DNA from 2 places in the Streptomyces dengpaensis genome. Region 1 is predicted to be linked to the other one. Evidence: riboswitches for the same ligand, from Rfam matches in the RefSeq annotation. Region 1 holds a riboswitch; the other holds the start of a gene.

Region 1 (4,163 bases):
GTGGCGCCGAGCCCGGCCAGGGAACGCCACTGTGCGGCCCGGGTCGTGTGCCCGAGCCGCGCGGCCTGCGCGTCCCGGATCAGCCGTACGGAGTCGAGCAGCAGGAAGCTCATGCGGTACGTCACCAGGGCCACATCCACGACCGGCGCGGGCACCCCGGCCTTCACCAGGCGCGGCAGCAGGTCGGACATCGGCGTCGTGAACGCGAACAGCAGGACGCCGAGGGAAGCGGCCGAGGAGCGCAACAGCAGCTCACCGGCCCGTACGGCCCCGCCGTCGGCCAGCGCCACGAACCCGCCGGGACCACCGACCTGCACGAGCAGCGTCACCGCACCCGTCACACAGAAGCCCAGCGGCACCCGGTAGGCACGCCACAGCCTGCGCACTGGCACACCCGCCGGTCCGAGCAGCACGGCCACGGCCGTCACGAGTACCAGCGCGGCCCCCGGCCAGGGCGGCAGCGAGATCGCCAGCGCGGTGAGCCCCAGCCCGAGCACGGCCTTGTCCACGGGATGACGGCGGCGCCAGCGACTGCTGTGCGCCGCCGCGTCGATCGGCAGCACGAGGCTCAGGCCTCGGGGACCTGAGAGGCCCCGGGAACCTGTGAGGCCCCGGGAACTTGTGAGGGTTCAGGGACCTGTGAGGCCCCGGACTCCCCGGCGCCGCTCGCGGCACTTTCGGCCTGCTGCCGTTCCCGGGCCCGCGCCTCGCCCTGACGGCGTCCCCGGTGGAGTCCGAAGTAGTAGGCGAGGACGCCCGCGCCGATGGCCGCCTGGAGGGCGAACAGCGCCGACTCGATCTCGCCGGACGGCGGCACGTACAGGGGTGAGAACCAGGGTTCGTAGTCCGGCTCGATCTCGGTGATCGCCGTCTCGGCCTGGCCATCGGACCCGGTGAACGGCTCCTCCTTGTCGTCGCCGAGACCGAGGGCCAGCGGCAGCACGGCCAGCGCGATCACGGCCAGCACCAGAAGGAGGTTGGTCTTCGCGCTCTTGCTCATCTTCTTGTCCGTCAGGCTCTTCTCGTCCATCAGGCCATCGCCTCGCTGCCGGTGCGGGCGTCCTTCTTCGTCAGGAGCACCCCGAGCCGCGTCAGTTCGCCCTTGCTGGACTGCACGAGCAGCCGCATGACGAGGACGGTGAGGAGCCCCTCGCTCACCGCCAGCGGAATCTGCGTGACGGCGAAGATGGACCCGAACTTGCCGAGTGCGCCCAGGAATCCGCTGCTCGGGTCGGGGAAGGCGAGCGCGAGCTGCACACTGGTGACGCAGTAGGTGAACAGGTCGGCGACGAACGCGCCGAAGAACACCGCGACCATGAGCGGCACACCGTACCGCCGCAGCAACCGGTACATCCCGTACCCGGCCCACGGCCCGACGATCGCCATGGAGAACACGTTGGCGCCGAGCGTGGTGAGTCCGCCGTGCGCGAGCAGCAGCGCCTGGAAGAGCAGAGTGATGGTGCCCAGCACCGCCATGATCGGCGGCCGGAAGAGAATGGCACCCAGCCCCGTGCCGGTGGGGTGTGAGCAACTCCCGGTCACCGAGGGCAGCTTCAGCGCGGACAGAACGAAGGTGAAGGCTCCGGAGGCGCCGAGGAGCAGGGTGCTCTCGGGGTGCTCCCTGACCTCACGGGTGAGTGACCGGACTCCGTGGACGACGAATGGCGCTGACGCGACGCCCCAGGCGACCGCGTGCGCCGGAGGAAGAAAACCCTCGGCTATGTGCATGGCTCAGCAGACCCTCTCCAGCACCTCGTGGATGGTTGACGCGCCTTGGCCGGTCTCCTGGCTGACGGGTGACACCGCCCGAACTCCGCCTTCCCGGGTCCGAGGACCCAGTGGCTGCCCGCGAGGGCTGGAGCCGGACTTCCCGATCACAGTGGCGAGGGCCGCACCGGCATCACACCGGATTTCCCGTTCACCAAGGCGTGGCGACATTAGTGCGTCACAGCTGGTGGTGACAAGCGGCGCTCGGGGGCGCGCAGCCGTCCCCTGCGCACAGCGCCCGCCCCGGTTCGCGAGGGATCAGCGGTCCGGTTTCCCTCCCGCGTGGGGCGCCGCTCAGGTATCGCTGCCTGCCCCATGGGTGACCGCCGGGTGCACCAACTCGAGCGCGCCATCGCGACCGGGGGTGATGTGGACGCCGGGGCTGATCCGGTCGAGCGTCGCTCGCAGCCAGGTTTGGTCCTCGACGGTCGCGGGTTCCAGGCGCATACGGCGCGCCTGAAGCGGTGTCATGCGCAGGCCGGTCAGTCGCCCGGTGCCCCGCTCCACCGAGAGCAGGTAGGCGAGCCGAAGGTCGTCGCGGTACTCCTCGTAGCCGTTGATGCCCTCGTAGTCGTCGATGAAGTCCCCGCAGCCGTACAGGATCAGCCGGTTGCCATACACCTCGAGGGGACGGGGGTGGTGCGAAGAGTGCCCGTGCACGACGTCCACGCCGCCGTCGATCAGCGCATGCGCGAAGCGGACGTGGTGCCGGGGGACGCGGTATCCCCAGTTGGAGCCCCAGTGCACCGAGACCACCGTGATGTCACCCGGGCGTTTCGCCCGGCGTACCCGCTGGATCACCCTGTCGGCCGCGGCGGCGGACGGCTCGGACACGTAGGCGACTCCGGGCCGGTCCGAGGCCGCCGCCCAGCTGGAGGGAACGCCGCTGGACGCCGTCCCGAGGGCGAAGACCAGGACGCGGGCGCCGTCACCGACGGGAACCGTCGCGGGCGCGTACGCCTCGTCGGCGGTGCGCCCCGCGCCTGCCGCCCGCAGCCCCGCCCGGGCCAGCGACTCGAGCGTCTCCTCGAGGCCGGGGCGGCCGAAGTCGAGTACGTGGTTGTTGGCCAGGACGCAGACGTCGGGGCGTGCCACCGCCACGGCGGGCACGTTGGCCGGGTGCATCCGGTAGTGGATCCCCTTGCCGGGCGCGAACGCGTCGCAGCGGGTGATGGCCGTCTCCAGGTTCACGATCCGAGCGTCCGGAGCCGCCCCGTCCAGCAACCGGAGCGCCTCGCCCCACGGCCAGGAGGGGGTGACCGGGGCGGGGATCGGGCCGCTCACCCGCTCCGCCAGCTCCACGTACGACCGGGCATCCTCGACGTAGAACTCCCGCAGCTCCGGATCTCCGGGGTGCGGGAGGATCTGGTCGACGCCGCGCCCGAGCATCACATCGCCGCACAGGAACAGCGTCACTACGCCGCCGCCCATACCTCCACACTAGGCGACCACCGGCCTGGCCGGCGTTCTGTGGCTCTGCCGCACGCCGGGGCGCCGGTACTTGGTGGCGGCCGGGATCACCAAGGTGGACTCGGCCAGTGTGGCGAGGGGCGACTCGGGTGCCGTGGTCACCGCATGCACACGGGAGCCTGCCCGCACGGCCTGTTCGGCGACCCGGACGGTGCCCGCGCGGTGTCGCCCTGGGCGACGGCTGGCGTCGTGGTCTCGCCGATGACGTGCACGGGCAGTCCGAGGTGCATCAGCCGCATGGCGAAGGCCTTCGCCATGAGTCCCGAACGCCCTTCCCCTGTGACGAAGATGCGCTCCGCGTTCCGCAGGGTCATGGCCAGGGATTCCAGCGCGTCGTCGACGAGGGCGATGACTCCGTCGATCTCGGCGAGGATCTGCTTCCTCAGTCCTTCGGTGAGGTGGTCGGTTATTGCGTGCAACTGCCTTGTCTCTACTGTCCGTTGAGGCGCATCCGTTGAGGCGGATGGTCAGCTGCGGCCTGCCGCCCGGGCCAGGCGACCGGCCGCTTCCGCGGGATCGGCGGCGGCGGTGACGGCCGATCCGACGATGACCCGGATGTCACCGGCGCCGGCGAACCCGGGCAGGTCGTCGGCGGTGAGCCCGCCCGCGACGGCGAGCCGCCGGCCGGAGCTCCATGGACCGAGCAGGGCGGCCGGGTCGGTGCCGGCGCGCTGAGTGTCTTTGCCGATGTGGGCGGCGAGGACCGCGTGCTGCGGCAGGCGCGCGGCCAGCTCCGCACGACGCTCCGCCGTGGTCTCCATGAGGTCGACGACGGCCTCGTCACCGCGCTCGGCGTCCCCGTCCTCGCCCCCGATGTCACCGCGCGCGGCGGTCAGCGCTTCCTCGTGCAGGCCGAGGATGGTGCGGGCGTAGCCGGCGTAGGTCTGCCCGGAAGGTGTGAGGCACACGCCTCTTCCCACCCGCTC
Region 2 (4,163 bases), 5.5 Mb from region 1:
CGGGCCGCCGCCCTGGCCGCCGGAGGTCTCCTTCCGGGCCTTCGCGGACGCCGTCGGCCCCGTGGCCGCGACCTGGTCGCCGCACCCCGTCCGCGGGTAGCCCGCGATGGCGCACAGCAGGGCGTTGGTGTCGTAGCGGAGGGGTTCGGCGACCGCGGCGAGGGCGTCGGCGGTGGTCGCGTCGGAGGGGACGCGGGCGCACGCCGTACGCGGGGACGGCGGTGTCTCGCCGGACGGCGCGTCCTTGGGGACGCCGAAGTCGAGGACGAGAGCGATCCGCTTCTTGCCGGACTCGGCGGGCGTGCGCGCGCAGATCGAGGTGAAGTCCCTGTCACCGCGCGGCTGGACGGCGTGCCGCGAGTCCTCGCTCACCGCGAAGCGGAAACCCTGGACGTCGCCGTCGGACGGCCGCACGGTCGACGGACCCTGTGTCGCGTACGTCCACTTCCCGTCCGACAGGTCCCAGAAGGACCAGTAGCGGTAGCCGACGGCCTGCGCCTGCCCCGCGCCGCCGAGGACGAGGAGCAGCAGGGCGACGAGGACCAGCGCGGGCGTCCGACGGCGGCTCACAGCTGCTGCTTCTTGTTGCGGCCGCTGATCAGGAAGCCGATGCCGATACCGGCGACGAGACCGACGCCGATGATCCACCAGACGCTGACGCCTTCGGTGTCGTCCGTCTTCTTCTCGTCCTTCTTCTCGTCGCCCGGGGCGACCGAGGAGCCGGACGCGTCCGCCGCCGGACCGGTGGCACCGAGCCGCTGGACGAGGTCCGTGCCGCCGAAGTCGCGCGGGTCGGCGCCGGTGGCGTGGACGGCGAAGATCAGCTGGGCGTACGCGGCAGGGCCGCCCTGCTCCGCCCAGGTGCCGGCGTTCTTCTCCAGCCAGGCCAGCGGCTCCTTCGTGGCCTTGGTCCCGCCCGCGGCGGCGAGCGCGACGACCGCGTCCGCGGTGTTGCCGTAGTCGGGCTGGTCCTCGGCGCCGGCCAGCGCCGACTTGAGGTACGTGTCCTTGGCGAGCACCTCGACGAGGTACGCGGCACCGTTCTGCGCGGCCCGCTCGGGGTCGGTGCCGTCGGCGGTCTTGCAGGAGAAGGTGTCGACGGCGGGCTGCTTGGCTTCGCCGACGAGGCCCTTGCCGAGCGCGCCGACCACGCCCGCCGCCGTCGCGTCCGCGTTCGCCGCCAGCTTGCCCTTCTTGTCCGGCTGGAAGGCGAACGCGCCGCCGCCGTCCGCGTCGCACGGGATCGCCAGCTCCAGCAGGGCGTCGTACGGCGACTTGCCGCCCTTGGCGGCCTCCGAGGGCTTCTCGCCCGCGGCCGTCAGCGCGCCGATCACGACGGACGTCGAGTTGGCGTCGCTGGGGCCGCCCGCGGTGTACCCCCAGCCACCGTCCTTGTTCTGCACGGACTTCAGCCACGCGACGGCCTTGTCCGCCTGCGCGTCGTGCCCGCCGAGCGCGGCGAGGGCCTGTACGGCGGCGGCCGTGTTGTTGGTGTCGACCATCGTCTTGGCGTCGCACTGGGCGGTCGCGTCGGCGCGGTACGGCGCGAACGCCCCGTTCGCGCACTGCTGCCCGGTCAGCCAGTCGACTGCCTTCGCCGCGGGCTTCACCCCGACGGTGTCCTGGGCGAGCAGGGCGAGCGACTGCCGCCAGACGCCGTCGTAGGTGGGATCGCCGGAACCGAACAGCCCGGACGGGAGCGCCTGGGACGCGGACGGGGAGGGGGACTCGTCGGCGGCGAAGGCCGTCGGCATGACAGCGGCACTGATCACGGCCGTGGCGGCCAGTACCGCGGCGCTGCGGCGAACAAACATGACTCTCCCTGTGGGGAGCTGGGCAGCGCCGGGCATGCCGAGGCATGAGGCTTCCGGGCGGCTCCGGCTCCGTATCCCTCGACGGTGCCTGCCAGCGGCGGGCTGCCGATGGCACGAGCCGGTCACGTCCCGGGCGAGGTGATCCGGCTCACCACCGAGGCGGCGGTTCACGGTTGCGGGTCAGCGCCGGAATTGCACCGGCTTCCCCCCGTACGGGTGTGATGACGACGCCCTTACTGTACCGGCCCGTAAGGAACCGCCAGAGGGGCGGTCAGGGCGGACGAGGGTTTTTCGCCCCCTCCGCCCCTACCCGTGCCGTACCTGGGGGGCTCCGCCCCCCAGCCCCCCGTATCGCGCTGAACGCGCTCGTCCTCAAACGCCGGAAGGGCTAAACCCCTTCAGAAGCCACGTACGTCACCGGATCGCTCCCCGTCACCGCCTCCGCCCGCCCCAGCTTCACCAGCCGCCGCAGATGGGCCTCGGCCTCCGAGACCGCGATGTTCCTTGATCCGTACGGGATGTCGTCCCAGGGCCGGTTCCACTCCATGCGCTCGGCGAGCTGCCAGGGGGTGAGCGGGGTGGTCAGGAGGGCGAGGAGCCCGGTGAGGCGTTCCTCGTGGTGCGCGAGCAACTCCCGTACGCGGAAGGGCGCGTCGGCGAAGGCGTGCTGGTGGGCGGGGAGCACCTCGGCGGGGTCGAGGCGAGCGACGCGCTCCAGGGAGTCGAGGTAGTCGCCGAGGGGATCGGTGACGGTGGCGTCGTCCGGATCCTCGTACAGGCCGATGTGCGGAGTGATCCCGGGGAGGAGGTGGTCACCCGAGAACAGGCGGCCGTGGCCCGGGAGTTGGGCCGGGTGCTCCTCTTCCAGGTGGAGGCAGACATGGCCGGGCGTATGGCCGGGGGTCCAGATCGCGCGCAGACGGCGGCCCGGCAGGGCGAGGAGTTCGCCGGGGACGATCTCGCGGTCGGGGAGCGCGGGGGCGAGGCCGGGCAGGGTGCGCGGGCGCGCGGTGCGCATCGGGGCGATGTGCTCCTCGGGCGCACCGGCGGCTTCGAGCTTCGTCGTCATGTACGCGAACCAGCGGCCCGGCTCGGTGCCGCGGGCCCGCCGCACGATCGAGATGTCGGCCGCGTGCATGGCGATCCACGCGCCGGACGCCTTGCGGACCTTGGCGGACAGGCCGTGGTGGTCGGGGTGGTGGTGGGTGATGACCACCCCGTGGATCTCGCCGGCCGCGGTGCCGCAGGCCGCCAGTCCCTCGGCGAGGGTGTCCCAGGAGGCCGGGTCGTCCCAGCCGGTGTCGATCAGCACCGGGCCGCGGTCGGTGTCGACGACGTACACCAGCGTGTACCCCAGGGGGTTGTCCGGAATGGGAACCCGGATGGACCGTACGCCCCCGCCGTGCTCGGTCATCTGCGCCATGGGCTCCCCAATCGCCGCGCCCGGCCCCCGGCTCACTATAACTAGAACGAGTTTCGACGGTAGCCCGAGTCGACGAACTGCCGGCGCCATCCCGGGCGTTACTCCCGGCGTCCTCCCCGGCGCTACTCCAGGCGTTCCGCCGTTCCACCCGTGGACTCCATCGCACGGAACTGGTATCAGTTCTCGTATCCGTATCTGATGGAGCGTCAGAGAACGGCCCCGGGGAGGCAGTCGCCATGACCGAGCTCGTGGAACACGGACAGCTGTTCATAGGCGGGGAGTTGACGGACCCCCTGGGCAAGGACGTCATCGAGGTGATCTCGCCGCACACGGAAGAGGTCATCGGGCGGGTTCCGCACGCGTCGACGGCGGACGTCGACCGGGCGGTCGCCGCCGCGCGCGAGGCGTTCGACGAGGGCCCCTGGCCGCGCATGAGCCTCGACGAGCGGATCGAGGTCGTCACCCGGATCAAGGACGCGATCGCCGTACGGCACGAGGAGATCGCCCGCGTCATCTCCTCCGAGAACGGTTCCCCGTACTCCTGGAGCGTCCTCGCGCAGGCCCTCGGCGCGATGATGGTGTGGGACGCGGCGATCACGGTCGCGCGGAACCACACGTACGAGGAGACGCGCGACGGAGTCCTCGGCAGGATCCTCGTCCGCCGTGAGCCGGTGGGCGTGGTGGCGGCCGTGGTCCCGTGGAACGTCCCGCAGTTCGTGGCGGCGGCCAAGCTCGCGCCCGCGCTGCTGACCGGCTGCACGGTCGTACTGAAGCCGTCGCCGGAATCGCCCCTGGACGCGTATCTGCTGGGCGAGATCGCGAAGGAGGCCGGGCTGCCGGACGGCGTCCTGTCCATCCTCCCGGCGGACCGCGAGGTCAGCGAGTACCTGGTCGGACACCCCGGCATCGACAAGGTCTCCTTCACC

Evidence for each region. Region 1 has a riboswitch for cobalamin ahead of C4B68_RS02690 (energy-coupling factor ABC transporter permease). Riboswitches for the same ligand answer to the same signal wherever they lie in the genome.
Region 2: another riboswitch for cobalamin. It lies ahead of C4B68_RS28250 (prenyltransferase/squalene oxidase repeat-containing protein); the one in region 1 lies ahead of C4B68_RS02690 (energy-coupling factor ABC transporter permease).

The regions. Positions count from the first base shown of each region.
Region 1 covers NZ_CP026652.1:562,765-566,927, reverse strand. The annotation lists gene cbiQ (cobalt ECF transporter T component CbiQ) at 1-563, opposite strand, end outside; gene C4B68_RS02695 (energy-coupling factor ABC transporter substrate-binding protein) at 569-1,000, opposite strand; gene C4B68_RS02690 (energy-coupling factor ABC transporter permease) at 1,030-1,728, opposite strand; cobalamin riboswitch at 1,759-1,941, opposite strand; gene C4B68_RS02685 (CapA family protein) at 2,062-3,198, opposite strand; gene C4B68_RS44025 (hypothetical protein) at 3,208-3,339, opposite strand; gene C4B68_RS02680 (phosphoheptose isomerase family protein) at 3,336-3,656, opposite strand; gene C4B68_RS02675 (LysR family transcriptional regulator) at 3,705-4,163, opposite strand, start outside.
Region 2 covers NZ_CP026652.1:6,106,744-6,110,906, forward strand. The annotation lists gene C4B68_RS28245 (SCO2322 family protein) at 1-570, opposite strand, end outside; gene C4B68_RS28250 (prenyltransferase/squalene oxidase repeat-containing protein) at 567-1,814, opposite strand; cobalamin riboswitch at 1,959-2,090, opposite strand; gene C4B68_RS28255 (MBL fold metallo-hydrolase) at 2,203-3,237, opposite strand; gene C4B68_RS28260 (aldehyde dehydrogenase) at 3,474-4,163, shown strand, end outside.